One region of the Rhizobium sp. BR 314 genome, then DNA from elsewhere that is predicted to be linked to it. Evidence: riboswitches for the same ligand, from Rfam matches in the RefSeq annotation. Region 1 holds a riboswitch; each other region holds the start of a gene.
The links. Region 1 has a riboswitch for cobalamin ahead of nrdH (glutaredoxin-like protein NrdH). Riboswitches for the same ligand answer to the same signal wherever they lie in the genome.
Positions count from the first base shown of each region.

Region 2: it holds a riboswitch for cobalamin, as region 1 does, so the genes downstream of both, QD461_RS09355 (ABC transporter substrate-binding protein) here and nrdH (glutaredoxin-like protein NrdH) in region 1, are expected to answer to the same signal.
Region 3: it holds a riboswitch for cobalamin, as region 1 does, so the genes downstream of both, cobU (bifunctional adenosylcobinamide kinase/adenosylcobinamide-phosphate guanylyltransferase) here and nrdH (glutaredoxin-like protein NrdH) in region 1, are expected to answer to the same signal.

Region 1 covers NZ_JARWLA010000007.1:175,210-185,192, reverse strand. Annotated here, with positions in the region: gene QD461_RS12615 (hypothetical protein) at 1-698, opposite strand, end outside; cobalamin riboswitch at 862-1,079, shown strand; gene nrdH (glutaredoxin-like protein NrdH) at 1,331-1,549, shown strand; gene nrdI (class Ib ribonucleoside-diphosphate reductase assembly flavoprotein NrdI) at 1,560-1,955, shown strand; gene nrdE (class 1b ribonucleoside-diphosphate reductase subunit alpha) at 1,943-4,096, shown strand; gene nrdF (class 1b ribonucleoside-diphosphate reductase subunit beta) at 4,121-5,095, shown strand; gene QD461_RS12590 (glycerophosphodiester phosphodiesterase family protein) at 5,360-6,121, shown strand; gene QD461_RS12585 (HU family DNA-binding protein) at 6,240-6,518, opposite strand; gene QD461_RS12580 (hypothetical protein) at 6,941-7,162, shown strand; gene QD461_RS12575 (Tim44 domain-containing protein) at 7,361-8,368, shown strand; gene kdpF (K(+)-transporting ATPase subunit F) at 9,098-9,187, shown strand; gene kdpA (potassium-transporting ATPase subunit KdpA) at 9,215-9,983, shown strand, end outside.
Region 2 covers NZ_JARWLA010000005.1:126,357-136,339, forward strand. Annotated here, with positions in the region: gene QD461_RS09330 (LacI family DNA-binding transcriptional regulator) at 90-1,097, shown strand; gene QD461_RS09335 (ABC transporter permease) at 1,149-2,303, opposite strand; gene QD461_RS09340 (ABC transporter permease) at 2,300-3,532, opposite strand; gene QD461_RS09345 (HlyD family secretion protein) at 3,534-4,514, opposite strand; gene QD461_RS09350 (GGDEF domain-containing protein) at 5,212-6,306, shown strand; cobalamin riboswitch at 6,397-6,654, shown strand; gene QD461_RS09355 (ABC transporter substrate-binding protein) at 6,814-7,830, shown strand; gene QD461_RS09360 (FecCD family ABC transporter permease) at 7,833-8,870, shown strand; gene QD461_RS09365 (ABC transporter ATP-binding protein) at 8,867-9,631, shown strand; gene QD461_RS09370 (class I SAM-dependent methyltransferase) at 9,636-9,983, shown strand, end outside.
Region 3 covers NZ_JARWLA010000004.1:317,214-327,196, reverse strand. Annotated here, with positions in the region: gene cobN (cobaltochelatase subunit CobN) at 1-2,005, opposite strand, end outside; gene cobW (cobalamin biosynthesis protein CobW) at 2,015-3,064, opposite strand; gene cobU (bifunctional adenosylcobinamide kinase/adenosylcobinamide-phosphate guanylyltransferase) at 3,071-3,595, opposite strand; cobalamin riboswitch at 3,737-4,136, opposite strand; gene QD461_RS08605 (chloride channel protein) at 4,316-6,112, shown strand; gene QD461_RS08600 (cobyric acid synthase) at 6,134-7,588, opposite strand; gene QD461_RS08595 (hypothetical protein) at 7,826-7,969, shown strand; gene QD461_RS08590 (ABC transporter substrate-binding protein) at 8,891-9,889, shown strand.

The sequences.
Region 1 (9,983 bases):
CCGAAGGCGACCAGCCGGGCAGATGTTGCTTCTCCATGTAGGCCCGTGCAGGTTCCAATTTGACCGACCTGTTTCCCCTCACGATCAAGTATCCGCAGCCCGAGGCGCGGCGGCAATTCGCCTTCCTTCACCGGCGCGTTCAGATCGGGCGCCGACACAAGGAGGTGGTTGCCCATCGGCACCGCGACACCGTGATGGGCGGCGGTCGTGTCAAATGCGCGAATTTCGGGCTTGTTCTGGAGGAGATCCGCCTCCGAGAGGAGGTCGAACTTGCCGCCGCGATCATAAAAGATCGTCACCTCGTTGGCGTGGCTGACCACATGGCCCGGCTTCTCGCCCTTGATCACGGTTGCAATCAGTTTCGGATCGGAAAGGGCGATATCGCGGTGATCGCCATGATCGGAAAGAGATATGCCGGTATCGACTGCTAGTACCACATTCTTTTCGCCCTGTACGGCAAAGACTGTCCTGCCGGATTGGCTGAGCGAAAGGGATGCATATCCTTCGATGTCGAAACGGCCGATCTCCTTGCCGCTCGCGACGTCGATTGCCCGAACCACCGGCAGGCTATGGTCTGCGACGAACAGTCTCCATGTCTCCGATGCGACTTCGTCGTCGGCGAGAGACGAGAATGGCAATAACAATGCGCAGACCAGCGAGGTGGCTGCGAGAAGGTGATTTGAACGAGAGTAAAACATGGATGATCCTTTATGTAATAACATTACATATCAATTGTTATAAAGTAACATCATGGTTGTCCAGCCCCACAGATGCAGGGTTTGGTGGTGCTATCCACACATTATCAACATTCAAATTAAGGCAGGGATGTCGGAACCAGTTGACGCAACTTTAACCTCATATACTATATATAGTGTTCGAGGTTCCTTCGATTCGCAAGAATTGGAGGCTAAGATGGGAATACGGTCGGCAGCCATGATGATTGCCAAGCCGTAGCTGCCCCCGCAACTGTGAGCGGCGAGTGTTCGTTCGAAATGGCCACTGAGACCAGCGTCTTGGGAAGGCGGATCGAATGCTGCGACCCGTGAGCCAGGAGACCTGCCTCGAGCATAACGTCCACGGGCGGGGTGTCCGGATGGCGAGCGAAGGTTCGCGCGGCATGATTGTCGTCGTCTTTGCTCCCGCGAATGCCCCGCATGAATAGCTTCGGGGTGAAGTCCATGTTTTTGAGTACCCATATCCGGCTTCGCGAATGACGGTCGTTTAAGCGACCAGCCGCGAGCTGCATCCGTTTCTGCTGTCATCCCGAATGCGGGCATCCTTTGGTGCCCGGACCCTTTTGCACGCCTATATATAGATACGAGGACATCCAATGGTTACCGTCTACAGCAAGCCCGCCTGCGTACAATGCACTGCGACCACCCGCGCTCTCGACCGCCAGGGCATCGATTACACCATCGTCGACGTTTCCACCGACAGCGAAGCCTACGAGCTGGTGCAGGGCCTCGGCTACCGTCAGGTTCCGGTCGTTATCGCCGGCGAACAGCATTGGGCCGGTTTCCGTCCCGACATGATCAGCGCCCTCGCCTGAGGACTTGAAGGTGGGTGAGCTCGTCTATTTCTCCAGCAGATCCGAGAACACCCATCGCTTCGTTGCCAAGCTTGGCTTGCCGGCCGCTCGCATCCCGCTTTCAGCGGGCGAGGAGCTTAGAGCTGCCCGTCCGTACGTTCTCATTGTCCCGACCTATTGCGGCGAAGGGGGCAAAGGTGCCGTGCCCAAGCAGGTCATCCGCTTCCTCAACGATGCGGATAACCGATCAAATATCCGCGGGGTCATCGCCGCGGGCAACAGCAACTTCGGGGCGACCTACGGTATCGCCGGCAGCATCATCTCCGACAAATGCAAAGTGCCGTTTCTGTATCGGTTCGAGCTTTTGGGGACGGCGGAGGATGTTGCCAATGTCAGACACGGATTGGAACGATTTTGGACACGCTAACGCTTGACCGGCCAGCAAAGGCCACGGAAACGGCACTGGACTATCACGCCCTCAATGCCATGCTGAACCTCTATGACGAGCAGGGTCAAATCCAGCTCGACAAGGACCGCATGGCGGCCAAGCAGTATTTCCTTCAACACGTCAACCAGAACACTGTGTTTTTCCATAACCTGCGGGAGAAGCTGGATTATCTGGTGACTGAAGGCTACTACGAGCAGGAGGTGCTGGATCAGTATTCCTTCAACTTCGTGCGCGATCTCTTCGATCATGCCTATGCGAAGAAGTTCCGTTTTCCGACGTTCCTCGGTGCGTTCAAATATTACACCAGCTACACGCTGAAGACTTTTGACGGAAAGCGCTATCTAGAGCGCTATGAAGACCGTGTCTGCATGGTTGCACTGGCGCTCGCCCGCGGCAGCGAGCAGCTTGCACGCGACATGGTGGACGAAATCATTTCCGGCCGTTTCCAGCCGGCGACGCCAACCTTCCTCAATGCCGGCAAGAAGCAGCGCGGCGAGCTAGTTTCCTGCTTCCTGCTGCGTGTCGAAGACAATATGGAGTCGATCGGTCGCGCCATCAATTCCGCGCTGCAGCTCTCCAAGCGCGGCGGCGGTGTGGCACTGTCTCTCACTAATATTCGTGAGGCTGGCGCCCCGATCAAGCACATCGAAAATCAGTCTTCTGGCATCATTCCCGTCATGAAGCTGCTGGAAGACTCCTTCTCCTACGCCAATCAGCTGGGTGCAAGACAAGGGGCCGGCGCCGTCTATCTGAACGCCCACCACCCCGACATCATGCGTTTCCTCGACACCAAGCGCGAGAATGCCGACGAAAAGATCCGCATCAAGACGTTGTCGCTTGGCGTCGTCATTCCCGATATCACCTTCGAGCTCGCGAAGAACAATGACGATATGTACCTGTTCTCGCCCTATGACGTGGAGCGTGTCTACGGCGTGCCGTTTACCGAAATTTCGGTGACGGAAAAGTACCGCGAGATGGTAGCCGACAGCCGCATTCGCAAGAAGAAGATCAAGGCGCGCGACTTCTTCCAGGTGATTGCCGAAATCCAGTTCGAAAGCGGCTATCCCTACATCATGTTCGAAGACACGGTGAACCGCGCCAACCCGGTCGCTGGCCGCATCACTATGAGCAATCTCTGCTCGGAAATCCTGCAGGTGAGCGAAGCGAGCGAATTTAGCGACGATCTCTCCTACAAGCACATGGGCAAGGACATCTCCTGCAATCTCGGCTCGCTCAACATCGCCGCCGCAATGGACAGCCCGGATTTCGGCAAGACGATCGAAATGTCGATCCGCGCGCTGACCGCCGTCTCCGACATGAGCCACATCTCTTCTGTGCCCTCGATCGAGAAGGGCAACGACGACAGCCACGCCATCGGCCTTGGCCAGATGAACCTGCACGGCTATCTCGCCCGCGAACGCATTTTCTACGGTTCCGAAGAAGGCGTCGATTTCACCAACATCTATTTCTACACCGTGACCTATCACGCCGTCCGCGCCTCCAACTTGCTCGCAGTCGAACGGGGCCAGAGCTTCAAGGGCTTCGAGAATTCGAAATACGCCTCCGGCGAATATTTCGACAAATATACCGGACAAGAATGGAAGCCGGCGACCGCGCATGTGGCCGAGCTGTTCGAAAAGGCCGGCATTGCCATCCCGACGCAGGAAGACTGGTTGGAACTGAAGAAGGCCGTGATGGAAGGCGGGCTCTATAACCAGAACCTGCAGGCCGTGCCTCCCACAGGCTCGATCTCCTACATCAACCACTCGACCTCTTCGATCCATCCGATCGTTTCCAAGATCGAGATCCGCAAAGAAGGCAAGATCGGCCGCGTCTACTACCCGGCCGCCTTCATGACCAACGATAATCTCGACTACTACCAGGACGCCTACGAGATCGGACCGGAAAAGATCATCGATACCTATGCGGCGGCCACGCAGCATGTCGATCAGGGCCTGTCCCTGACGCTGTTCTTCCGCGATACCGCGACCACCCGCGATATCAATAAGGCGCAGATCTACGCCTGGAAGAAGGGTATCAAGACCATCTATTACATCCGTCTTCGTCAGATGGCGCTGTCCGGCACCGAGGTGCAAGGCTGCGTTTCCTGCGCCCTCTGATTTCCGGTTTGAAAGGACATTCCCGTGAACATGCAATTCAAGCCGGCAAGTCGTATCCGTGCGATCAACTGGAACCGCATCGATGACGATAAGGATCTCGAAGTCTGGAACCGCCTGACCGGCAATTTCTGGCTGCCCGAGAAGGTGCCGCTGTCGAACGATATCCCATCCTGGGCGACCTTGAAGCCGGAAGAGCAGCAGCTCACGATCCGCGTCTTCACGGGCCTGACCCTGCTTGACACGATCCAGAACGGCGTCGGTTCGGTCAAGCTCATGGCCGATGCCGCGACGCCGCATGAAGAGGCCGTTCTTTCGAACATCTCCTTCATGGAAGCGGTGCACGCGCGTTCCTACTCATCGATCTTCTCGACGCTTTGCCTGACACCCGACGTCGACGACGCCTATCGCTGGTCGGAGGAGAATGAATTCCTGCAGCGCAAGTCGGCGCTGATCTTGGAACAGTACGCATCCGGCGATCCGCTGAAGAAGAAGGTCGCCAGCGTCTTCCTCGAAAGCTTCCTGTTCTATTCGGGCTTCTATCTGCCGATGTTCTGGTCGAGCCGCGCCAAGCTCACCAACACTGCAGACATGATCCGTCTCATCATTCGCGATGAAGCCGTGCATGGCTACTATATCGGCTACAAGTTCCAGCGGGGACTGGAGCGGCTTTCGGAAGAGCGCAAGCAGGAGATCAAGGATTTCGCCTTCGACCTGCTGCTCGAGCTCTATGACAACGAGGCAAGGTACACCGAAGCGCTCTATGACGGCGTCGGCCTCACCGAAGACGTCAAGAAATTCCTGCATTACAACGCCAACAAGGCGCTGATGAACCTCGGCTACGAGGCGCTGTTCCCTGCGGAGGCCTGCAAGGTCAATCCGGCGATCCTTTCGGCGCTCTCGCCGAATGCCGACGAGAACCACGACTTCTTCTCCGGCTCCGGCTCGTCCTATGTCATCGGCAAGGCCGTTGCCACCGAGGATGAGGACTGGGCCTTCTGAGGAGCCGACCTGGCTGCTCCGTGACATGGAATGCCTGATGATTTCCAATCGCAGCCATGAGGCTGCGATTGTCCTTTTTCGGCGAGCTTTGCGGCCCAACGATGTGCGTCGTGCTTTGCAGCTCTGACAAAGTCCTGTGCTACGCCCGGTTCGGCGCAAGAAAAGGACGTGTCATGAACTACATCGACTATATCGCGCGATCCCGCGCGCGACTGCGCGATCATCGTTCATCGCGGGCTCTGGCATGCGGCGCCGGAAAACAGCTTGCTGTCGATAGAGCGAGCGATTTCTGCCGGCTATGGCGTGGTCGAGATCGACATAAGGCGCAGTAGCGACGGAGAGCTTGTTCTCCTGCACGACGATACGCTCAAACGAATGGCAGGCCTCGATAAACAGCCCGAGGCGCTAACTCGGCAGCAATTATGCAGCCTTCACTTGCGTGATCGCGATGGGGGCGAGGGGAACCCAATGACGGCAGAGACGCTGCCGAGCCTGAAGGAGGTCTTCGATCTGACGCGAGATCGAGTTTTCCTCCATCTCGACGTCAAGTACAGGGATTTGATCCCGGAAGTAATCGTATGCGCCCACGCCATGGGCGTCGATCAGCAAGTTGATTTCTGGGCCAATCTGAAGACGAAGGAGGATCTGGCATGGATCCGCGCCAATGTCTCGTCGCAGGCCGTCCCTTTCATCGCGAAGACCCGCCTCGAGGCACCGGATGCCGACAGTCAGTTGGACCTCTTGCTTCAACTCAATCCATTCCTATGCGAAATCTATTTCGACAGGCTGGAACAAGTTGCCGAGCGCCGGGTACTTTTCAAGCAGGCCGGCATTGCGCTCTGGGTCAATACGCTGGACGCGGTTTCGTGTGCCGGTTTCACAGACTCCGCTGCATTGCAGGATCCGCAAGCGGTCTGGGGCCGTTTGATCGACGCCGGCATTTCAGCGATCCAGACGGATGAGCCTGCAGCTCTAAGAGCCCATCTTGATAACCGCCGACCATCTGCTCGCGGCAGGTTGAGCTGATCTTGTCGCGCTCCGGCGAGATCGCGTCCGCCGTATCAAGTCGCGAATGCTGACGGCCGGCCCACTCCGCGAGGGCCGGCCGTCTGACGCATCGAGCCTCAATGGCTCAAAGCTGGCATTACTTGTTAAGTGCGTCCTTCAAGGCCTTTGCCGGCGTGAAGGTGAGCTTCTTTGCTGCTGCAACCTTGATGGTCGCGCCCGTTCCCGGATTGCGAGCTTCGCGCTCCGGCGTGTCCTTCACCTTGAACTTGCCGAAACCCGGAATGGAGGTCTCTGCGCCGGAAGTAGCTGCTCCGATAATAGATGCAAAGACGGCTTCGACGATTGCCTTGCCCTGAGCCTTGGTCAGCTTGTGATCAGCGGCAATCTTGTCTGCGATTTCATTGGTGGTGGTCATGATGCTTCCCCGCATTGGTTACGGAGGAATCATTTCCATTGCAGCCGTTCATTGTCACGAGGCCTGTTGATCTTTAGGGGCTCGAAAGGGCGTATTTCCACAATTTCCAGCGTCCGCAAGGTTCGCCACGGCCTTCTGCCGTTCCAATTTCGGGAAATTGTCAGTTTTCGTCGCCCTGGCGGGAGGGCGCAGTTTCCCTCGCTGTTCTACCCTCTCAAGCCGGTTTGGGGCGATCTGCCGTCTTGACGGGTCGCGCTTGTTGACCGATCGGCTTGCCATGATACCCCTTATCCCAAAAGGAAAGGCTAGGTCATCAGCAGCGCGGTCGGTCCCCAGGCGACGGCGCCATCATACTGGCCTTGCTCCACATGAGTGTGTAGAGGCTGATTGCAGCGAGTGAACACAAAGGAGCACGACTGATCATGGAAGAGGCGATGAAGATCGACAATCGCGGCGACTTCGGTCTGTGGGCCATCGAGGTCGCAAAGCAGATCGTCAGCGGCGAGGGCTTCGAGTTGGCCAGGGCAGCACGTGACGGCACGGATGACGATGTCCGCGCGGCTGGCAACGCACTTGGACAGGCAATCACCAACGCGCTGATGGAGGTGTATGACGGATTGCTCGAAGGCGCCGAGGAAAACTAGGCGTCTGTCCGTTGGATTGCCAGTCGGCGCCAGCACGGGATGCCTCGACATTTTCGGGGCTTTCGCGGCAAAATCCGCCGAACTTTCCGGCTCAAAACGCGCTGCGGTTTGAAATTTGACGGCACACCAACTTACAATCGCAGTTCGGCATCCCCATATGGTGCTGAATTCCATTTTCGCTCAATCAGAGGAGAGCCAATGCTGAGTGCAGTTCCCCGTTTTGCCAAGATCGCAGCCATCGTCCTGCTCGCTACAGCTTCCACGGTAGCGACCTTCGATGTTGCCGACGCACGCCGTGCCGGCTCGAGCGGGTTCGGCAGCCGCGGAACGCGGACGTTTGACGCGCCCGCCACAACGCGAACGGCTCCGACGCAGGCCGCTCCGATCGATCGGACGATGACAACCAGACCTCAGCAGCCCGCCGCGCAGCAGCCGGTCGGCGCGCCGCAGCGTCCCGGCTTCTTCGGCGGATTTGGCGGATCGATGATCGGCGGCCTGCTCGCCGGTGGCCTGCTCGGTATGATGCTCGGCCATGGTTTCGGCGGCGGCTTCGGCTTCCTTGGCATGTTGCTGCAGATCGGTCTGATCATCGCTGCCGTCAGCTTTGCCATGCGCTTCTTCGCAAACCGCCAGCGCACGCAATATGCGGCACCGGGAACGGGTTCGCCCTATAATGTGAACGCGATGAACAATGCCGGCACCTCGCCGCGTCCGTCCTTCTCCATTCCGACGATCGGTGGTGGTGCGATGGCCGGCGCTGCTCAGAAAGCCCGACAGGCCGAGGACGAAATCGGATTGCAACAGGCCGATCTCGATCGCTTCGAGCGGCTTTTGACCGAAGTCCAGTCTGCCTACGGCAAGGAAGACTACGCGACCCTGCGCCGGCTGACTACGCCGGAGGCAATGTCCTACCTTGCGGAAGAATTGGGCGAGAATGCCACCAATGGCGTACGCAACAGTGTAACTGACGTTCGCCTGCTGCAGGGTGATATCGCCGAAGCGTGGCGCGAGGACAATGCCGAATACGCGACGCTCGCGATGCGCTATTCCAGCATCGACGCCATGCTCGATCGTACGACGGGCAAGCTCGTCGACGGCGACGATCACAAGCCATCGGAAACGGTTGAGCTCTGGACCTTCGTGCGCAAGCCCGGTTCGGACTGGACGCTTTCGGCCATCCAGGGCACGGATGCTGCGCACGCTTAAACTGGCTGCCTGGAATTGATTTGCGCCCGCCCTTGCAATCTTTGAGGGCGGGCGCCACTGTCTCAGCGGGTTTTTCGCTGACACGCTCATCGGTCTTTCTTTTTTAGAGCGTCATTCTTTTCGGCTAGCTCCACCGTCTGGGAGCCCGGAGCATCCTTGTCAGGCGAATGCACGGCGGCCACTTTCCGCGCGTAGATCCTCCCCGCATTCCTCCATTCAAGCTCTTGAAGCGCTCAATTATCCTGTCGTCACCTTCGTCGCGCTGGGAACGCCGATATGCGGCTTTTCCTTTGGACGTGATCCAGATCGCCCAATCCAGTGAAGATCGCTTCGCTGAGCGCGCCTTTCCGTGCAGTTCGCCGCGGCGCTTTTCGCGCCGAGGTCCTTAAGTGCAGGCCAGGTTATAAAGACGCGGTCGCCAGCCCGAATGACCGGAGCTGGCATTTATAAGATTTTTATATCTTTGCTTTGGCGCCCGTCTCGAACCTTAATGCCATTCGGCCGCATATTGTCGATGGAAGATGCACGCGAAGTGTTCTTCTCCCTTGGCAGAAAGAAAAGAAGCGCTGTTCATCTGCGGCGCTCCCCATCGCTTCTGCACTCAACAATAACAATCAAGGATTCGCGATCGATGATGGACATTTTTCTTGTCGGGATCGGCGTTTTATTTTTCCTCCTCTGCGTCGCTTACACTAAGGCCTGCGACAGCCTCTAGCCGGAGAGACGACAATGCTTCTCGATTACATTCTCGGTGGCGGCGTGACGCTCTTTCTCACCGCCTATCTGGTCTATGCTCTCATTCGCCCCGAGCGCTTCTAACAGCGCTGGATAGGGAAAGTTACTTCCATGACCCTCAACGGATGGCTCCAGATCCTGATTTTCATCGGGATCCTCCTTCTGCTCGTCAAACCGCTTGGCGGTTACATGACACGTGTGTTTACCGGCGAGCGCACACTCCTTTCTTATGTCCTCGGTCCTGTGGAGCGAGGACTTTACCGCTTGGCCGGCACGGACGAACGTGAAGACCAGCATTGGACGACCTACTCGGTTTCGCTGCTGCTGTTCAGCCTTGCTGGCTTCATCGTTCTCTATGCGCTGCAGCGACTGCAGGCCGGCTTGCCGTACAATCCGGCGGGCATGACTGCGGTCGGTCCTGAACTGTCCTTCAACACCGCTACGAGCTTCGTCACCAATACCAACTGGCAGAACTACGGCGGCGAAAGCACGATGTCCTACCTCGTGCAGATGGCAGGTCTGACTGTGCAGAACTTCGTGTCCGCAGCAACCGGCATTGCCATCGCCATTGCGTTGATCCGCGCATTCGCGCGTGCTTCGGGCAAGGCGATCGGTAACTTCTGGGTCGATATGACCCGTGCCACGCTCTATGTGCTGCTGCCCATCTGCATCGTGCTGACGCTGGTATACGTCTATCTCGGCGTTCCGCAGACGCTTGGCCCCTATGTGAACGCGGCGACCCTCGAAGGCGCTCAGCAAACGATCGCCGTTGGTCCCGTCGCATCGCAGCTTGCCATCAAGATGCTAGGCACCAATGGCGGCGGCTTCTTCAACGCCAACTCGGCGCATCCGTTCGAAAATCCGGACGCAATCTCCAACC
Region 2 (9,983 bases), on a different contig from region 1:
CAGCAAATGCTAGATTTGCGTCGAAGATTCATCGAAAGAAATACCTTCAACCGGAAGGTCATCGGCGATAGAAACGGTTCGAAAAATCCATGGCAACTATTCGCGACGTCGCCAAACTCGCTGACGTATCCGTCTCGACGGTGTCGCTGGCTCTAAGCAATCCGGCGCGAGTCAGTCAGAAGACATTGGAGAAAATCCGGCAGGCGATTGCCACCGTCGGCTTCGTTGCCGATCCGCTTGCGCAAAGCCTGGCGCGCGGTCGCAGCCGCATGATCGGCTTCGTGGTCGGGAATGTAGGCAATCCGTTTTTCGGGGATATCCGGCGTGAGCTGGAGAATTATGCACTCGATCACGAACATTTTGTTGTCGTCACGGACTCCTCGGGCAAGACGGATCGCGAGAGAGCGATGGTTGAGCATCTGATCGGCCTCAAGACCGCAGGCCTGGCGCTTGCGCCCTCTGGGCACGACCAGAATTATCTCGATTTCGTCGCCGGCCTGAGTGTGCCAATTGTCTGCTTCGACCAGAAGGTTGCCGGCATCGAACGCGATTTCGTCGGTTCCGACAACCATCTGGCCGGCGCGATGCTGACAGAGCATCTCCTCCAGCTCGGTCACAGGCGCATTGCCTTTATCACTGGCCCGAGCCATATGCATACCGCGACGGAACGCTATCGGGGATTTACCGATACGATGGCAAATGCCGGTGTAGAGGTTAATCCCAACTTCGTCGTGGATGGACAGTTCACCCGCACGGCCGGCTATGAGGCGGCGATGCGTCTACTCATCCAGCCGGAGCGCCCGACTGCGATTTTGGGCGCCAACAATACGGTTGCGCTTTCGGCCCTGCAGGCCATGCAGGAACTGGGCTTTCGCTGTCCCGAGGATATCTCGCTCGCCATGATCGACAACGTGCAATGGAGCTCGGTCATCACGCCACGCATCACCATGGTAGTGCAGGATACATTGGCGCTTGGCGGTATCATCGCAAGACGTCTCATGCACCGCATCACCAGTCCTCAAGGCGCAGTCGAGTCGCCGCAGGATTTCGTGCTGACACCGAAATTCGTCCCCGGCAATTCCTGTCGCCGGATTTAACCCCTCACTCTCATCTCCGGCAGCCGTGTCAAAGCCGGCTGCGTACCGTCGTCATGCATTCTGAGCGAGGCGATGTTTGCTCCTGGCTTGGAGGAAGATTGCGATTGCTGTGTAGAGGGCTGCGAGGATCCAGAGGGTGAGGAAGGGATATCTCAGGTCGTGGAGGGGCGCGCCGAGCTGTGCGGTTGCGACGATGCCGTTGATGGCGGAGGTGCTGGGCAGGATGGTGGCGACGGCGTGCAGGAAGGGCGGTATTGCTTCGGTCGGCCAGGAGAAGCCGGCGAGGAACAGGAAGGGGATGCCGAGAGCTGCGGAGACGAGCTGCACCGTGAGCGGGCTGCGGAACAGGCTGGCGATGACCAGGCCAAGCGCGCTGACCGAGAGCACGAAGGGTAGGGCGAAGATGAAGATCGACAGCGGCGTGCCAAGGCGGGGGATGTTGTAAAGATAGGGAATGGCGATCAGATAGAACGGCGCGATGACGGCCTCCATGATCAGATAGGCGAGCAGCTTCCCCATGACGACGGCCACCGGCCCGATTGAGGCCGTAGGCCCGGTCCCGATCGCATCGTTCCTGTAGGTGCCGAGCAGGCCGACGCCGATCAGCAGCGTCTGCTGCATGATCAGGATGAAGGCGGCGGGCAGGATATAGGTCGCATAGCCACCCTGCGGATTGAACAGCGGCACCGCCGTGAACGGCATCGGATCCGCGGCGGCGGCGGCCACGCGGGGATCGACATCGGCGGCGACAAGCCGGGCCGTCTCGATCGTGGCGCCCATGGTCTTTGCGACCGCAGAAACGCCGCCGGAGATGCGTTGATAGATCAGGAAGTAGCTAGCGTCGGCATAGAGCGCGATTGGCGACTGCCGGCCGTGCAGCAGGTCGCGCTCGAAATATTTGGGAATGACGAGAAGGCCGGAGAGGTTGCGGGCATAGACCTCGCGCTCGGCGCTTGGTCGGTCGGGAAAGACGCCGCCGACTGCGACATCAGGCGATGCATCGATCCGGCGTGCAAGATCCCGGCTGCTATCCGTGCCATCGAGATCGACGATGGCGATCGGCACGTGGCGCAGGGCTTCGGTGCGATAAGGTTGCGGGTAGAGCACGGCATAGATGATCGCCGCGACAACAAGCACGGAAAAGGCTGGCTTCAGGGTCAGCACGCGCTTCAGTTCGATGCGGCAGATCGTCAACATATCCTTCATCCGGCCGCTCTCCCAGACGTGTTCGGTTCAGGTGCGATCGGCTGCTCGCGTTCGCGTAGCCGCCGCGCCCGCATCGCCTCCAGCCGCAAGGCCGTCAGGCCTGCCAACAGCACAACCATGAACAGCAGCACGGCAACCGGCTTTAGGGACAGATAGACGGGTGTGCCGCGCAGTGTCTGATCGATGCGCGCCGTCATGTACCAGGTGCCGGGGATAATCTCACCCCAGGAATAGGCAAAGGCATTCATGCCGATCCTCGGAAAGCCGATCCCCATGAAACCGAAGGCGGGCGCCATCAACAGCGTGCCGATGCTGATGGCGCTGGCCATCGGCTTCAGCAGCAGTGCCAGCAGCGTGCCGATAAGCTGGTTGGCCAGCACGAACAGGATGCCGCACGCCAGCAGCAGGTAGCGGTCGCCGCGAAGCGGCATGCCCAAGAGGCTGAAGAGAACCCAGTCGGCAATGCCGAGCACCACCAGGAACAGCAGCGTATAGGGGAGGATTTTGCCCGCCATCGCCGGCCACAATCCGCCGCCGAGGCGTCTCAAGATGCGCAGCCGATGGCTGGTTTCGACGTCGAGGCCGACTGCATAGGCCATGGTGGTGACGATGATGACCTGCAGCACGCTCGGCAAAAGGGCGGCGAGCAGGAAATGCGCATAGTTGAGCGATGGGTTGAACAGGGGAGTGACCTGCACCGGGATCGGCGCCAGCTGCTCTTCGGCCTCGTCGAGAGGCTGGCCCTGCGAAGTTCGCAGCGACAGCCTTATACCGGCAGCGACGGTCTGCACGGCGGCGCTGACGCCGCGCAGCGTCAGATTGCCCGTCGTCATCGTTTGGGTATTGTAGAAGAAGACGACTTCGGGGCGGCGCCCGGAAAAGACGTCACGCTCAAGGTTGTGCGGCAGCATCAAAAGCCCGTGAACGCTGCCGGACAGGATCAGCTGCCGCCCTTCGGCGAGATCGCTGACATTGCGGGCGACGGCCGCATCCGGCGTGGCGTCGACCGTCCTGATGATCGTTCTTGAAAGATCGGTGTTGTCGAGATCAAGCACGGCGATCGGCAGCTTCGTGGCAAGGCCGGCGCTGAAGACGGCGGCAAGCACGGCCATGAGCAGGAGCGGCAGCACGGTCGTCAGGAACAGCAGGAACGGGCGCCGCCGGAAATGGTCGAATTCCCGTCTGAAGACTGTCAGGAAACCGGGACGTAACCGCCCTTTCGCCATCATCTCAGTGCCCTGCCGGCGGCCAGGATGCAATGACGCTCATGCCGGGACGCAGACCTTGAACCGGCTTTACCGGGGTTGCGCGGACCTCGAAGGTGCGCAGATCGAAATCGCCCGTCGCCCGTGTCGCCCGCCAGGTGGCATACTGCCCCTGGGCATTGATCATGGTCACCTTCACCGGGATCTTGTCTTCGCCGAGTGCGGGCACGGTGACGTCGAAACCGTCACCGACCTTCAGGCCCTTCAGCAGATCTTCGCGAAGATTGAAGGTGAACCACGGGTTCTGCAGGTCGATCAGCGAGAAGATCGGGGCGCCTGTGGAAAAGTTCTCGCCGAGCTCTGCGACGCGCGTCGTCACCTGGCCGGAAATCGGCGCGACGATGGTCAGCTCATGGACGTTGGTCTGCTGCTGGCCAAGCGAGGCTTTTGCCTGCTCGACCTGCGCGGCGGCGAGGGCCTTTTCCTCCTTGCTCGCGCCGGCGACGGCCAGCTGCAGATTGGCCTCGGCCGACTCGCGCTTGCGGATGGCGGCTTCGAGGTTGCGGGCCGTTTCGTCGACGCGCGCCTGGGTCGAAGCCCCTGTCGTGATCAGCCTGCCCTGACGGCCAGCATCCTCCTGATAGAGTGTCACATCCGCATCCGCAGCGGCCAGCTCTGCCTGACGGGCTGCGATCGTCTCCGGCCGAGTGCTGTTGACCCTGACGAGATCGGCCTCAGCGACCGACAGTGCCGCCTCGGACATGTGAAGGGCGGCGGTCAGCTGCGGGCTCTCCAGCTCGGCGATGACTGCGCCGCGCTCGACATTATCGCCGACATCGGCATTGAGTTTGGTAACCCGCCCCGAAACCCGCGGGCTGATATCAACACGATTGGCTGAAACTTCACCCTGTACAATAAGTGGCGGAGGCTTCGTGGCAAACCATAACAGGACACCGAGCACTCCAACGATCACGATGCCAATCACAACACGAAGCGTTCGCAACATACAGTCGCCTCCAGAGTTCCCCTTGGAGGCTCGCGCCTCCCAACAGTTGACGGCAGGCGCATGGTTCATGAACTGGCCGGGGTTGCGGCGATAGCGAGACAAGATGCGTATCCGCGCCAGTCCGCGTCATCGTCGCTGCGTCGGCCGACTGTCCCTGTGCCGGCGATTGCCATGTTTCCATGCGGACTGTAGCAGAGGAAAATAACAAAAGCACTTACCGCCAAGCAACTTAACGCCTTTCCGCCCTTGAGTTGCCAGCCACCCGCTCCCGTCGAGCACGGATCGCGTCGTTCGACCTCTTAATTGAGCGGGGGTGCTTGACCATCCTGCGTAAAACTCCAGATAGGCTTGGTCGCCGCCGCTTTCAAAAAGGTCAATCATTCACCTCAACCAACTCTTCGTCTGTTTTCCATAAGCTTGTTTGTTCTCTCTAGGCGTGGTGTCTGGGAAATCCGTGGCCCTGGGTGCTACAGGTCGCACGCACTGAATGCCGGGATACCGGAGGGCGTCTTTTTGAAAATTCTGTCATCGCGATGATCATCATTTCCTGTAGCAATCCAAAAGGTGCAGTCGTTTCTTGGGCAGCCGAGAGGCGTGATAAACCATCTCGTAGAGATTTTTTGGTATTTCATTCTGACTTCGACTATGGCGTGGCCGGGCCGTTCGCTTTGGCCTCGCGCGAGGATTGGGAACGTTGATGGAAATTCAAACGCACTTGCCTTCCCTGGTGCGTGTTCTGGGGCAGGTAGCGATCATCGTCTACGCCTATTCTTTGGTCACCCGGACTATTGAGCGCGGCATTCTGAAATCTGTCGCTGTCGGACTGCTCTTCGGTCTCGGCGGTATTCTATCGATGAGCGATCCCATTCGATTCATGCCCGGTGTGATTCAGGATGGGCGCTCGATCCTGCTCGTTCTCACGCCTATTTATGGCGGTATCGTCGGCACTGTCGTTGCCGCCTTCATGATGGCCATCTTTCGCTATTTGGTCGGTGGCCTGGGAGCCGTAAGCGGGGTTGCCGGCATTTTGATCGTCGCGACCGCAGGATATGTTCTGACGCTTCTGCCGCGACAGTTGACCGGCACCGGATGGAGGCGCTCGGCTCTGTTCGGCCTTGCGACGACGACGTCTCTCGTCGTTCTCGTTTTCCTGCCATGGTCCGTCACGCGCGAACTTTTGATCTCGGCGGCGCTGCCGGTGACGATCGTCAACATCCTCGGCGTCATGTTACTGTCGGACTTGCTTGAGAAAGAAAGCTACCGCATCGGTATTCAGCGCGCGCTCGAAAACGAAGCCACGCTCGATCCGCTGACTCAACTTCCGAACCGCCGTGTCCTGCAGCGGGAAGGCGATCGCTGCAGCAAGGAAGCCGGGATGCGGCGGGTTCCTTTTTCGATCATCATGCTCGACATCGATCATTTCAAGAAGATCAACGACAATTGGGGCCACACTTTCGGCGATACCGTCCTGGCCCGGGTGGCGGACGTGATCCGGCGGACGGTGCGCAAGACCGACATAGCCGCCCGCTATGGCGGCGAGGAAATTGTCGTGCTGCTGCCGAATACGGATATGCGCGCCGCCGGCATCGTTGCCGAGAAGATCCGCAACGATATCGAGGCAACGGTTCTGATGTTCGGGCAGGAGACCGTCCATGTCACTGCCAGCATCGGCATTGCCTGCTCCTTTGAGCCATCGACGGATTTCAAATATGTTCTCGAAGCAGCCGACAAAGCGCTTTACCGCGCAAAGGCCGGTGGAAGAAACCGCGTTGAACTCGCGGAAACCGCATAGGGCTGTATCTGAGCGTCCTTCCGCCAACTTCGCCGTGTCGCGTTCCCGGCCTTGTTTGTACCGCTGTCTTCTTGACGGAACTGGTCGTCCGGCTTAACTGGATACGACGGTTCCCCAAGGAAGACTCCGCGGGGATTAATAGGGAACACGGTGAGGACGACCCAAAAGGGACCTAGACCGTGGCTGCCCCCGCAACTGTAAGCGGATTGCCGATCATCCGGACGTGAACAGGGTTCTGTTCATCTTCGAAGGCTTGAGGGCCGTGCCACTGCGACCACAATCGCGGGAAGGCAGATGATCGTCAGATATTCGCAAGCCAGGAGACCTGCCGTCGATCACGATCCAATCACCCGGGCGGGGATGCCCGGAAAGGACAGAGAATGATTGACCTGAGCCTTCGACATTACCAGGCGTTTTTCGGCCTTGATTGGAATCTCCCCAACGGGCGGTCCGTCTGAGCGCAATCGCGCCGACGCCGCCAATTTCCCATTCCGATCGAGACCTTTCATGCGCCATTTTTTGACGACCTTTACTTTTGCACTTGGATTGACCGGCTTTGCCGCCTCCGGCTTCGCGGCTACCCAATATCCGCTCACGCTCGCCAATTGCGGCCAGCAAGTTACCTTTCAGAAGGCCCCCGCCAAGATCGTATCCATCGGTCAGGGCATGACCGAGATCCTGCTGTCGCTTGGCCTTGCTGACAAGATCGCCGGCACCGCCGTATGGGTCGGTCCTGTGTTGCCGCAATATGCGGAGGCCAACGGCAAGATCCCGCGTCTTGCGGATAATGACCCTAGTTTCGAATCCGTTGTCGGCAAGGAGCCGGACCTTGTCGCTGCCGAATTCGAATGGCATGTCGGCACACAGGGCTCTGTCGGCAAGCGCGATCAATTCTCCAAGCTTGGCATCAATACCTACGTCGCTCCGACCGATTGCGTCGCCAAGATCAACGCCGAGGGCGGCGACGGTGTCCGCAAGGAACTGTTCACAATGGATCTCGTCTATCAGGAGATCAATGAACTCGCGCAGATCTTCGACGTCAAGGATCGCGGCGACGCGTTGGTTACGGATCTGAAGAAGCGCGAGGCGGATGCTGTCGCATCGATTGCCGGCGCAAAGGCTAAGGACCTTCCGATCGTGTTCTGGTTCTCCAGCAAGGAAGTCAGCGGCGATGCCTATATCGCCGGCAAGAACAGCGCTCCGGCCTATATCCTGAAAACGCTCGGCGCGAAGAATGTCGTGACGACGGAAGAGGAATGGCCACTGGTCGGGTGGGAAACCATCGCACAGGCCAATCCTGTCGTGATCGTCATCGCGACGATGGACCGTCGCCGCTATGCTGCCGACGATCCGAAAGTCAAGCTCGCCTTCCTTGAGAAGGACCCGGTCACAGGCCAGCTCGACGCCGTCAAGAACAAGCATTTCGTCATGATGGATGCGCAATCGATGAACCCGACTATCCGGACGATCGACGGCATTGAGATACTGGCCAAGGGCATCAAGTCCTTCGGTCTGGCGCGTTAAATATGCGTCTGATCACGGAGCGGCGAGACAGGTGGGCGCTATTGGCGCTCACCATGGCTGCATTCTTCCTTTTGGCCTTCATGATCAGCCTTGCGGTCTCGATCGGCGAGATCTCCATCCCGCTGTCGACGACGGCCAAGGCCGTATCGAACCGGTTGTTCGGGACGGATTTCGAGCTTAGCCTGATACATCAGGGCATAGTCTGGGATTATCGCCTTAGCCGTGCGCTCGTTGCGGCAAGCGCTGGGGCGTCGCTGGCGCTGAGCGGTGTGATCCTACAGGCCCTGCTGCGCAATCCGCTTGCGGAACCCTATGTGCTTGGCATTTCCGCAGGCGCCTCCACCGGCGCGGTCTGCATCATGATCCTCGGGCTCGGCTACGGCATTTTGGGGCTTTCAGGCGGCGCCTTCATCGGCGCTGTTGCCGCGTTCCTGTTTGTCGGCTTGCTCGCAGCCGGTGTCGGCGGAACAAGTGAGCGCATCATCCTGTGCGGGGTTGCCGGCTCGCAGCTCTTCAATGCACTCACATCCTACATTGTCACGACGTCCGCGAACGCGGAGCAGGCAAGGGGCGTCATGTTCTGGCTTCTCGGCTCGATGAGCGGCGTGCGCTGGCCGGATGTCTATCTCTCTGGGCCGATCGCGATTATCGGCTTCGTGGTCTGTATGGCGCATGTCCGCGTGCTCGACGCTTTCGTTTTTGGATTCGACGCGGCGGCTTCGCTCGGCATCGCCGTGCGCCGCGCGCAGATCGTGCTTCTGGGAACGACCGCTTTCATGACGGCGGCGGTTGTCAGCATCGTCGGCTCGATCGGCTTTGTCGGGCTCGTCATTCCGCATGCAGCCCGTTTCTTGGTCGGCCCCAATCATGACCGGCTATTGCCAGCGTCCGCGCTCGGCGGCGCGATCTTCATGGTTGCTGCCGACATTGTTTCCCGGATCATCATTCCCCAGCAGATCCTGCCGATTGGCGTCGTGACTGCTTTGTTCGGCGCTCCCGCCTTCGCCATCATTCTCTATCGCGCCCGGAGGACGGCATGAGTATCGCGGTCGACAACGTCACCTTCGCCGCCGGCAATACGCTCATCGTCAACGGCATCAGCCTCTCGGTGGAAAAGGGCAAGGTGCTCGGTCTGCTGGGGCCGAATGGTTCCGGCAAGTCGAGCCTGTTGCGGCTGGTCTGCCGGCTGCGAAAGGTGAAGAGCGGTGTCGTCAGGCTTGGCGGCAGCGACATTGCGTCGATCTCGCGCGGTGACATTGCCCGCCGCATCGCATTGGTGGAACAGCAGGCAACAACCGATACACAGGTGACCGTCATCGATGTTGTTCGCCTTGGGCGCACTCCGCATCGCGGTCCGCTCTCGTCCTGGAGTGTCCGCGATGATGCGGCGGTTCTGGATGCGCTCGCCCGCGTCGGCATGCAGGATCGGGCGGGGCAGCTATGGCAGACTTTGTCCGGCGGCGAGCGGCAGCGTGTCCACATCGCGAGAGCACTGGCGCAGACACCGAGCGAATTGCTGCTCGACGAACCGACGAACCATCTCGATATCCAGCATCAGCTCGACATTCTCGGCCTGATTTCCAAGCTCGATGTCACATCGGTCGTCGCCCTGCACGATCTCAATCTGGCGGCGATGTTCTGCGACAGTCTGGCGGTTCTGCAGAAGGGTGAGGTGGTCGCGGCCGGTTCACCGGAAGAGGTACTGACGCAAGAGCTGATCGAACGGGTTTTCGGCGTGCGCGCGCATGTTCAGAAATCGTCGGTCCATGGCCGCTGCAACATTCAATATATGGCAGGCTGACCTCGTGGATGGCGCAAATTTCGATCTCAAGGAAGAAATCCGCGATTATTGGTCGAAGCGATCGGAGACTTTCGACCTCGCCTTCGGCCACAAGATCGCTCGCGGCGCGGAGGCCGACGCCTGGCAGAAGCCCATCCGTACGGCCCTCGGCTTGCAGCCAAAGCAGGTCCTGGAGCTTGCCTGCGGCACCGGCGAGGTAACACAGCTTATCCACGATCTCGGCCATGACGTGACCGCATTGGATTTTTCCGAGGCGATGCTTGCTGTTGCGCGCAGGAAACACGCGGGCAAGGCGCGCCTTCGCTTTCTGCTTGCCGATGCAGAACATACGATGGAGCCGGATGAGGCCTAT
Region 3 (9,983 bases), on a different contig from region 1:
CGATGCCTGCATCCTGATCGAGGCCGATATCGGCAACGAGATCGAGGATCTGCTTGCGCAGGAGACGGATACGGCGCGGATCGCCACCTGAGGCTTCGTAATACTCGTCGACCAGCGCCTCCAGATCCTTCAGCGGACCATAGCTTTCGGCGCGTGTCAGCGGCGGCGTCAGGTGGTCGATGATGACGGCACTGGTGCGGCGCTTGGCCTGCGTACCCTCGCCGGGATCGTTGACGATGAAGGGATAGAGGTTCGGCAGCGGTCCGAGGATCGCTTCCGGATAGCAGCTTTCCGAAAGCGCCAGCGCCTTGCCCGGCAGCCATTCGAGATTGCCGTGCTTGCCCACGTGGATGACCGCATGGGCATCGAAGGAGCGGCGCAGGAAGGCATAGAAGGCCATATAGCCGTGCGGCGGGACGAGATCGGGAGAATGATAGCTCTCCTTCGGATCGATATTGTATCCGCGCGCCGGCTGGATGCCGACAAGCACCTCGCCGAAGCGGGCAAACGGCAGGGCAAAGCCGCCATGGAACGCGTAAGGGTCCGCCTCCGGCTTACCCCAGCGCGCAGTCATCTCATCCTGAATCTGCTTGGGAAGCGACGCAAAGAAATCCCTGTAGTGGCTAAAGGAAAGCGTCTCGCGAACAACGCGGCCATCATGCCCCGAATTTGTCGGGCCTTCCGCCAGGTGCCGCATCAACGCATCGCCATCGGCGGGCACATCGGCAACGCCATAGCCTGCCGTTTGCATCGCCTTTAGCACCTCGATCGTGCCGGCCGGCGTATCAAGCCCGACGCCGTTACCAAGGCGCCCATCGCGATTGGGATAATTCGCCATAACCAGCGCAACGCGGCGATCGCTGGGCGATGCATTGCGCAGCCGCGCCCAATTGGCGGCGAGCCGCGCCGTATAACGCACACGATCCTCAAGCGGTTCGCTGGCGACGATATTGGCCTCGACCCTTTCGTCATAGCGGGCGGCCGCCTTGAAGGACACGGCGCGGGCAAGAACGCGCCCGTCGACCTCGGGCAACGCCACGTTCATACCGAGATCGCGGGCCGAAAGCCCTTGAGATGATGCCCCCCAGGCTTCTTTCGAAGAAGCCGAGAAGATAGCCTGCAGAACGACGGCCTCGCCCGTCTCCAGTACCGTCGCCTGACGATCCGCGCCCGGCGCCGAAACGGCAAAGCCCGTGGCGTTGATGACCACGCCCGGCTTCAATTCGGTAAAGACACTCTCGAGAATGCCGACGGACACGGCATCCTTGAGACTATAGGCAAAGACCGGCAGAGGCCGCATGCCCTCAGCGACAAGCGCCTGCATCATGGCTTCGACAGGCTTTGTCTCACCGCTCTGGACCAGTGCGCGATAGAAGGAAATCGCGACCGTCGGGGGTTCGAGTCCTGCAGGGGCCGCCACCTCCGAAACGGAAACCCTCCTCCATTCCTCAACGCCGATCACACCTTTGCCCGGCCACCAAATGCCGGCCTTCATCAGCGGCACGGCAGGCATGGGCTTCTCGGCGCCTGATAGCATCGCCTCGGCGTAAGTGAGAAATTCCGTGGAATTCGCTTTGCCGCCCTCGATCAGATAGGACCAGAGCGCATTGAGATCATCGAGCGCAACATTGGAAAAAGGCGTCAGCCCCGGATCGGGCTTCGAATCCCCCGGCAGCACCGCAATCAAGGCACCCTGACGCGCCGCACAGGCATGCAGCGCCTCCAACGCGTAATGGAAGTAGCTTGCGCCTCCCAGCGCCCGCACGATGATCAGCTTCGCATGCCGGGCCGTCCTGTCGACATAGGTATCGACGGACATCGGATGCTTGAGGCTCATCAGGCTCGCAAGCCGAAGGGAGCGACCACCCTCGCCGTGCGCTGCGGCAATCGCCGCAAGCTCGGTGTCGGCGGCCGATAGAAAGAGGATATCGCCGGGCGATTGCCCGAGGTCGATCGCCTCCTCGCCGTCGCTGATCGTTCCCTTTTGAGCTAGGAGAAGGTGCATGGACTGACCTTAGACCAGCGCTTCGATCGCCTTGCGAACGATCGCCTCGTCCATCTCGTGCAGACCGATGACCACAAGCCGGGTTGCACGCGCTTCGCCCGGTGTCCAGGCGCGATCGAAGTAGGTATCGATACGGCTACCGACGGCCTGCAGCTGCAGGCGCATGGACTTGCCGGGGACATCGACGAAGCCCTTGAGGCGCAGCACGTCATGCTCGGCGATCACGCCCCTCAGCGCATCGACAAAGGCGGCCGGGTCGGCAATGGGGCCGAGTTCGACGACGAAGCTATCGAATTCGTCGTGGTCGTGCGGCGTGCCGTCCTCATGCTCCAGCTCGTGATGCGATTTGCGGTTGACGATATCGTCTTCCGTGCCGATGCCGAGGCCGAGCAATACGGCCGCCGGCACGTCGCCGTTCTTCGCTTCGATGATCGTCGGCTTGCGGGCGGTGCGCGAGGCGACCTCAGCACGGACGCGGCCGAGACCTTCACCGTCGATCAGATCGGTCTTGTTGAGCACGATGAGGTCGGCGCAGGTCAGCTGATCTTCGAACAGTTCTTCGATCGGGCTTTCGTGATCGAGCGAGTCATCCTCGATGCGGCGGGCTTCGACTGCGTCGTGATCGTCGGCAAAGCGACCAGCGGCAACGGCAGCGCTATCGACCACGGTGATCACGCCATCGACGGTAACGTGCGTACGGATATCAGGCCAGTTGAAGGCGGCGACCAACGGCTGCGGCAGCGCAAGGCCCGAGGTCTCGATGACGATGTGGTCCGGGCGCGAATCGCGCTCCAGAAGTTTCGTCATGGTCGGGATGAAATCGTCGGCGACAGTGCAGCAGATACAGCCGTTGGTCAGTTCGATGATATCGTCTTCGGTGCAGTTCTCTGCGCCACAGCCCTTCAGCACGTCGCCATCGACGCCGAGATCGCCGAATTCATTGATGATCAAGGCAATCTTCTTGCCCGCAGCATTCTGCAGGAGGTTGCGGATCATCGTCGTCTTGCCGGCTCCAAGAAAGCCGGTGATGACGGTGGCGGGAATCTTTTCCTGATTCATTATGGATTAACCCTTCATTTTCAGCGGCAAACCCGCTGCGATAAAATAGACTTCGGCACTTGCCGCCGCGACCATCTGGTGCAGACGGCCGGCATGATCGCGAAACTCGCGCGCCATGCGATTTTCCGGCACGATTCCAAGACCCACCTCGTTGGAGACGAGAACAAGCCGCGATCGCGTCTTTGGCAGGAATTCCGTGAGAGCAGCAAACTCCACCGCCATATCCCGCTCGGCCATCATCAGATTGGTAACCCAGAGCGTCAGGCAATCCACGAGTATTGCGCGCCCTTCAGCGTCGACAGCGGCAAGCTGCGCCACCAGATCGAGCGGCTCCTCATGTGTCCACCACAGGTCGCCGCGATCGGCACGATGCTGCGCGATGCGCTCGCGCATCTCATCGTCCCACGCCCGGCCTGTCGCCACGTAGTGACGTTCAAGCCCGGTGTCCACAATCAGGGATTCGGCGAATCTGGATTTGCCTGAGCGCGCCCCACCAAGAACGAAAACAGCCTGAGAAGTCGAAGAGGACATACGCTATTTCCGCCCGCGCACAACGGGGCGTGTCGGCAGCACGTGGCTGAAACTGGAAAAATGGCGTCTACACGCCGAAAACTCGTCTTGCGCCATGACAACCTCCGTGCTGGCAGCGGAACTCGCGTTCCCGAAACAGGCTTTTCGCCCGGCACGCCTGGCAGGTCTCCTGGCTCGCGGATAAGGCGCCGCGACGGGGGCGGACCGAAACCGGTCGCCCCCGATCGTGCGCCAGCGGGTCTTTCTCACCTTCCCGGCAATCCATCATGAAAAGGCGGACGATTCGTAGAATGAGAGGCGTCCAACCCCGGTTGATCATGATGCCACGCCAGTGGCTTTTCCGACTTGCGCCTACCCCGCCTCGTTCGCCCCATGCGAATCATCGACGAAATAGGCTTCAAACCGAACGAAAGACCCTGACCGCTCTACAGTCGCGGGGTCGGCTGTGATGAGAACGCCCGGATTGGGTCCGTCCCTTCACATTCCCTTTTCATCCCATGCGGCAGATCGCCGCCTAGGAACCATTCGTTATGGCGATCATGATTAGGCTCTCGCCCAGTTCGAGTCAATCAAGGGCGTCATTGCGACATTCTCCGCTTCACGCGCGAACTCGTAGCAAATTCCCCGGAGAGCAGCAGTCTTTTTGCCGCATTTCTTTGATGTTAGGAGTTTATAGAGGTTAAGCTCCCACATTCGAGTAGAATATATCGTCCGCTCCCCATGCTACAGAAATTTCAACCTCGCCGTCTTGGCGTCTTCTCGGTCCTATTCGATCTTGGTCGTTTCAGGGCATTGCTGCGCCGTGGCGAACTGGGGCTTGTTTTTGCCGGCGCATTGGCAGGTGTGACCTCAGGCTGTGCCGTGATTGCGATGAGCTACATCTCGCGCAAGCTGCATAGCCTCATTTACGGCATAACGGACTACGAGCGCCTCAGCTCGGCAGCCGTCGCAATTCCCGACAAGTCGGTACTGCTGATCGCGCCGATCGCCGGCGGCATCATTCTCGGGATTCTTCTCTACATATTGTCGCGCACGCGCAAAAAGCCCATGGTCGACCCGATCGAGGCCAATGCGCTGCATGGCGGCCGCATGTCGCTCACCGACAGTATCATCGTCGCCGTGCAGAACCTGATCTCCAACGGGTTCGGCGCCTCCGTCGGGCTTGAAGCTGGTTATACGCAGCTTGCCGCCGGCATCGCTTCGAAGTTCGGTTACAAGATGCAGATGCGCCGTGCGGATCTGCGCATGCTCGTCGGCTGCGGCGCGGCAGGCGCCATTGCTGCCGCATTCAATGCGCCGCTGACCGGCGCCTTCTACGCCTTCGAGCTGATCATCGGCAGCTATTCCATCCTGACACTGACACCGGTCGTCGTTTCGGCGTTGATCTCCACGATGATCGCCCGGCTGCTCGCGGGCGACGATTTCGCCATCGATATCGATCATTTTGGCGCGATCGTCCCGGCGGACTACCTTCCGGCCGTCCTGCTCGGCGCCTTCTGTGCCGGTATCGGCATCCTGATCATGCAGGGCGTCGCCTGGGTCGAGGAACTGGCGCGCAAGAGCGCCATCGCGATGCCCTTCCGCCCGGCCCTCGGCGGCCTGGTCGTCGGTCTGCTGGCGTTGATCTCGCCGCAGGTCCTGTCGGCCGGCCATGGAGCGTTGCATCTCAATCTGTCCACGGACGTAACGCTGGGCGCGCTCGTCGGGCTTTTCCTCCTCAAGTCGCTCGCGTCAGCCGTATCGATCGGCTCCGGCTTCAGAGGCGGCCTGTTCTTCGCCTCCTTGTTCATGGGCGCGTTGCTCGGCAAGATCTTCGCCTATTGTGCGCCCTATCTCGATCACGCGACTCTGACGCCTGCCGTCTACGCGGTGGTCGGCATGAGTTCGCTGGCTGTCGCCATCATCGGCGGCCCGCTAACCATGACGTTCCTGGCCTTGGAAATTACCGGCGACTTCCCGATTACCGCGCTGGTGCTGGCGGCAGTCATCACGTCGTCGCTCGTGGTGCGTACGACCTTCGGCTACTCCTTCGCGACGTGGCGCTTCCATCTGCGCGGCGAAAGCATCCGCAGCGCGCACGATGTCGGCTGGATCCGCAACCTCACCGTTGCCCGCATGATGCGCCCCGATGTTCACACCGGCAGCATCGACATGAGCATCGAGGAATTCCGCAAGAACTTCCCGATCGGCTCGGCCCAGCGCGTCATCCTGATCGACAAGAACGAGAAGTATTCCGGAATGGTTCTCGTGCCGGACGTTTATGCCAGCCCGATCGAAAAGGACGACGAAGAACACGGCCTTGCCGATTTCATCCGTTTTCGCAACGAGTTCCTGCAGCCGCAGATGAATGCCAAACAGGCCGCCGCGATGTTCGACCAGACCAAGAGTGAAGCGCTGGTAGTCGTCAACGACCTGATCGAGCGCAAGGTCATCGGTCTGCTGACGGAAAGCTATACGCTGCGGCGCTACAGCGAAGAACTCGATCGTCGTCGCCGCGAAGTTTCGGGCGAACTCTAGAGCAGGCCATCGACATCAGACTTAGTGAACGAGGCTATCCAGCCAGGCGGGGTCAAGTACTGTTTCAAGCTCCCGAGCAATATCGTCCAGCGCCGCATCGACGCTGGCCCGATAGTCCATGCGTTCGCCGGCGAGACCAAAGCTTGCCAGCAGCTTTGCCCGATAGGCGTCGCTGCCGAACAAACCGTGCAGATAGGTGCCCATCACGCGACCATCGGGCGATATGGCGCCATCGGGTCGCCCATCGATGACGGCCGACGGCCGCTCGCAGTCGCCTCCTGTCGTCACGCCGAGATGAATTTCATAGCCGGAGAGCGGAACATCGTACTCTTTGGAAACGGCAAGGCTGTTGCGCACCGTCTTTTCCGGCGCCATTTCCGTCTCGATATCAAGCAAGCCCAATCCAGGCGTTTCGGCAACCGTCCCCTCGATGCCGAGCGGATCATAGACCATCCGTCCAAGCATCTGATAGCCGCCGCAAATGCCAACAACGCGGCCGCCACGGCGCATATGCGCGGCAATATCGCGATCCCAGCCCTGTTCACGCAGGTCCAGCAGGTCACCGATCGTAGACTTCGAGCCCGGCAGTACCACGAGTGCCGCATCGGCAGGCAAACGCTCGCCGGGGCGCACAAAGACGAGATCGACATCGGGCTCGGCCCGCAGCGGATCGAGATCGTCGAAATTGGCAATGCGCGACAGCACGGGCACAGCAACCTTCAGCGCACCCGCTGAACGGCGTGCGAGCCGTTCCAGCACGACGGAATCCTCGGCAGGCAGGCGCGATGCCGCCTTGAGCCACGGCACGACGCCATGGCATTGCCAGCCCGTGAAGCCGCCGATCGCCTCGATGCCCTCTGCGAACAAGGATACATCGCCGCGAAACTTGTTGATGAGGTAGCCGCGGATCATGCGCCGGTCCTCTTCCGGCAGGATATGGTAGGTGCCGACCAGTGACGCGATGACGCCGCCGCGATCGATATCGCCGACCAGAACCACGGGCACGTTGGCGCGCGTCGCAAAACCCATATTGGCAATGTCGCCCCGCCGCAGATTGATTTCGGCCGGCGAACCCGCCCCTTCGACGATGACCAGATCGGTTCCCGCCCGCATGGTGGCAAAGCTCTCGAGCACGGCCCCAAGCAGCTGCGGCTTCAGCGCCTGATAATCCCTGCCCTTGGCATGCCCCCAGACCTTGCCCTGCACGATAATCTGGCTGCCGGTTTCCGATTGCGGCTTCAGCAGCACCGGGTTCATATGCACAGAAGACGGGACACGCGCAGCAAGTGACTGCAACCACTGGGCACGGCCGATCTCGCCGCCATCCTCAGCTACGGCTGCATTGTTGGACATGTTCTGAGGCTTGAATGGACGAACCCTTACGCCGCGATTGGCAAACAGGCGGCATAGTCCGGCGACCAATACCGTTTTTCCGACATCGGAGCCGGTTCCCTGCAGCATAATCGCCCTTGTCATTCCCCTGCGCTCCAAGATGGCGTGCCCCCCCTGAAAACCCGGCATTCTGCCTTGATTTCGCCGCGATCTTTAACGGCCAGATGCCATCTGCGCCAGGCAAAAATGCATCAGTCGTCATCATGCTCCATTTGCGACATCGGATGACGATTCCATCCGTTGTTAGTTATCCCGAAGAGGATTATTTCCATCGCGAAAAGATACAACGAAACGGGCCGCTGCTGCTCGGAGGAAACCCCAATGCTCTTCATCTTCAACAGACAGAATTCCATCCAGATCGCCTGGAATGGCAAGCTTCCGTCGCACCGTCCGGAAAGCCGCGTACAGCAGCTGGACACACGCTTTGGCACGATCGGCTTTATCCGCACCTACAACGTCGGCTAATACCGGGTCAAGCCGCAGCTCCTCAGCGCGAAAAGCCGCCATGCGCCCGCATCGGCGGCTTTATATTTTGTCGCTGCGGGAACGAAGCCGGCTGATTGGCCAATATTGGCACAGGCACGAAAGTGCATCGCGATCTCTAAGATTCGCTCGTCGCGCTTCCGGCCTTTTGATTTTGCCCATGGTGCAAGTCGCAACACCGCTCAAGACACCTGCGCAAGTTGCGTTAGAAGCGCGAAAACCGCGCGACCCGAAGATCAGCGCGGTTTGCCAAAAACGCCGGCTTCCTTGCACATACGCCGCAAGGTTCGCTTCCCCCGGTACGCAATACCTGATCCGGAGAAGCAGCGGTGTCCCCCGCCACGCATTGATTGATAAACCGACATCGTTACCGGACGGTTATTAAGTGCTTAACCAAGAGTGAATTTGAATTTTTTTTGAAAATTTTCCCATTGTCGTTATGAAATCGCAAACGACGCAAATGGAATAAAAAACGTCTTTCAGGGACGCGATATTTTAGGCTTATTTAATTTCATCCAGGCCGGATGGCTTTCACGGGGCTCGCATTGCCCATTTTGCAGCCGTGAATAGCAGAAAATAGGCTAATTCATAAGCTTATATCCGCTTCTCCAACAGGCACGATAAGTCCATCCCGCGGCCTGACTGTTGATTTCTTTCTTTAAATCCTTAGGCTGCCCGTTGTCGATGCAAAGAATGCCCAACCGCGACAGGGTTCCGCGGTCGCAAAAAGACTAAATGCACGACAGCAGCAAAGGGGACCGTGCGGGCGTCGTCAGCGGCGTATGAACGGTTGTGGTTGAACCACCGCTGACAGGGATCGACAGACATCATGCTTGCCTCTCATATCATGCATATGCCGCGCCGATATCCGCAACGTAACGAAAAATTGGGAGACATCATCAAATGAAGAAGCTTCTCGCTTCCGCCATCTTTGCATTTGGCGCCTATGCTTTGGCTGGCTCGGCGCACGCGGCATCATGCGGCGACGTATCGATCGCCGAGATGAACTGGGCCTCTGCCGGCGTCGCCGCTCAGGTCGATAAGATCATCCTTCAGAACGGCTACGGCTGTAACGTCACGCTGGTCACCGGCGATACGCAACCGACCTTCACTTCCATGAATGAAAAGGGCCAGCCCGACGTCGCGCCCGAGCTTTGGGTCAACGCCGTGCGAACGGCACTCGACAAGGCCGTATCCGAAGGTAGCCTGATCGAGGCAGCGCCGCTCCTCAGCGACGGCGGCGTCGAAGGTTGGTGGATTCCGAAATTCCTTGCCGACGCCCATCCCGACATCAAGACCGTTCAGGATGCGCTGAAGCATCCGGAACTCTTCCCTGCCCCTGAAGATTCCTCCAAGGGCGCGGTCTATAACTGCCCTGCAGGCTGGAACTGCCAGATCTCCACCGCCAACCTCTATAAGGCACTCGGCGCCGACAAGCTTGGCTTTACGCTGGTAGACACCGGTTCCGCTGCAGGCCTCGACGGTTCGATCGCCAACGCCTTCGAAAAGAAGAGCGGCTGGCTCGGCTACTACTGGGCACCGACGGCCATCCTCGGCAAGTACGAGATGGTACGTCTGAGCTTCAACGTGCCGCATGATAAGAAGGAGTGGGATGCCTGCACTGCGATCCAGGATTGCGCCAATCCGAAGGTAAACTCCTATCCCGTCTCTGACGTCTATACGGTCGTGACCAAGGCTTTCGCATCGAAGGCCGGCATCGCCATGGATTACATGAAGACCCGCAAGTGGGATAACGCCACCGTCGGCAAGGTTCTGGCCTGGATGACCGACAATCAGGGTACCAATGAGGACGGCGCCAAGTACTTCCTGAAGACCTACCCCGACATGTGGACCAAGTGGGTTTCGGCTGACGTCGCAACGAAGGTCAAGGCATCGCTCTGATCAGCACGAAAGCATAGGCGGCAGGCCTCCGCCTGTCGCCTATTTCATATTCGCTGGAGGCAACGACCGACGGACAGACGCGGTCGCAGGTCGC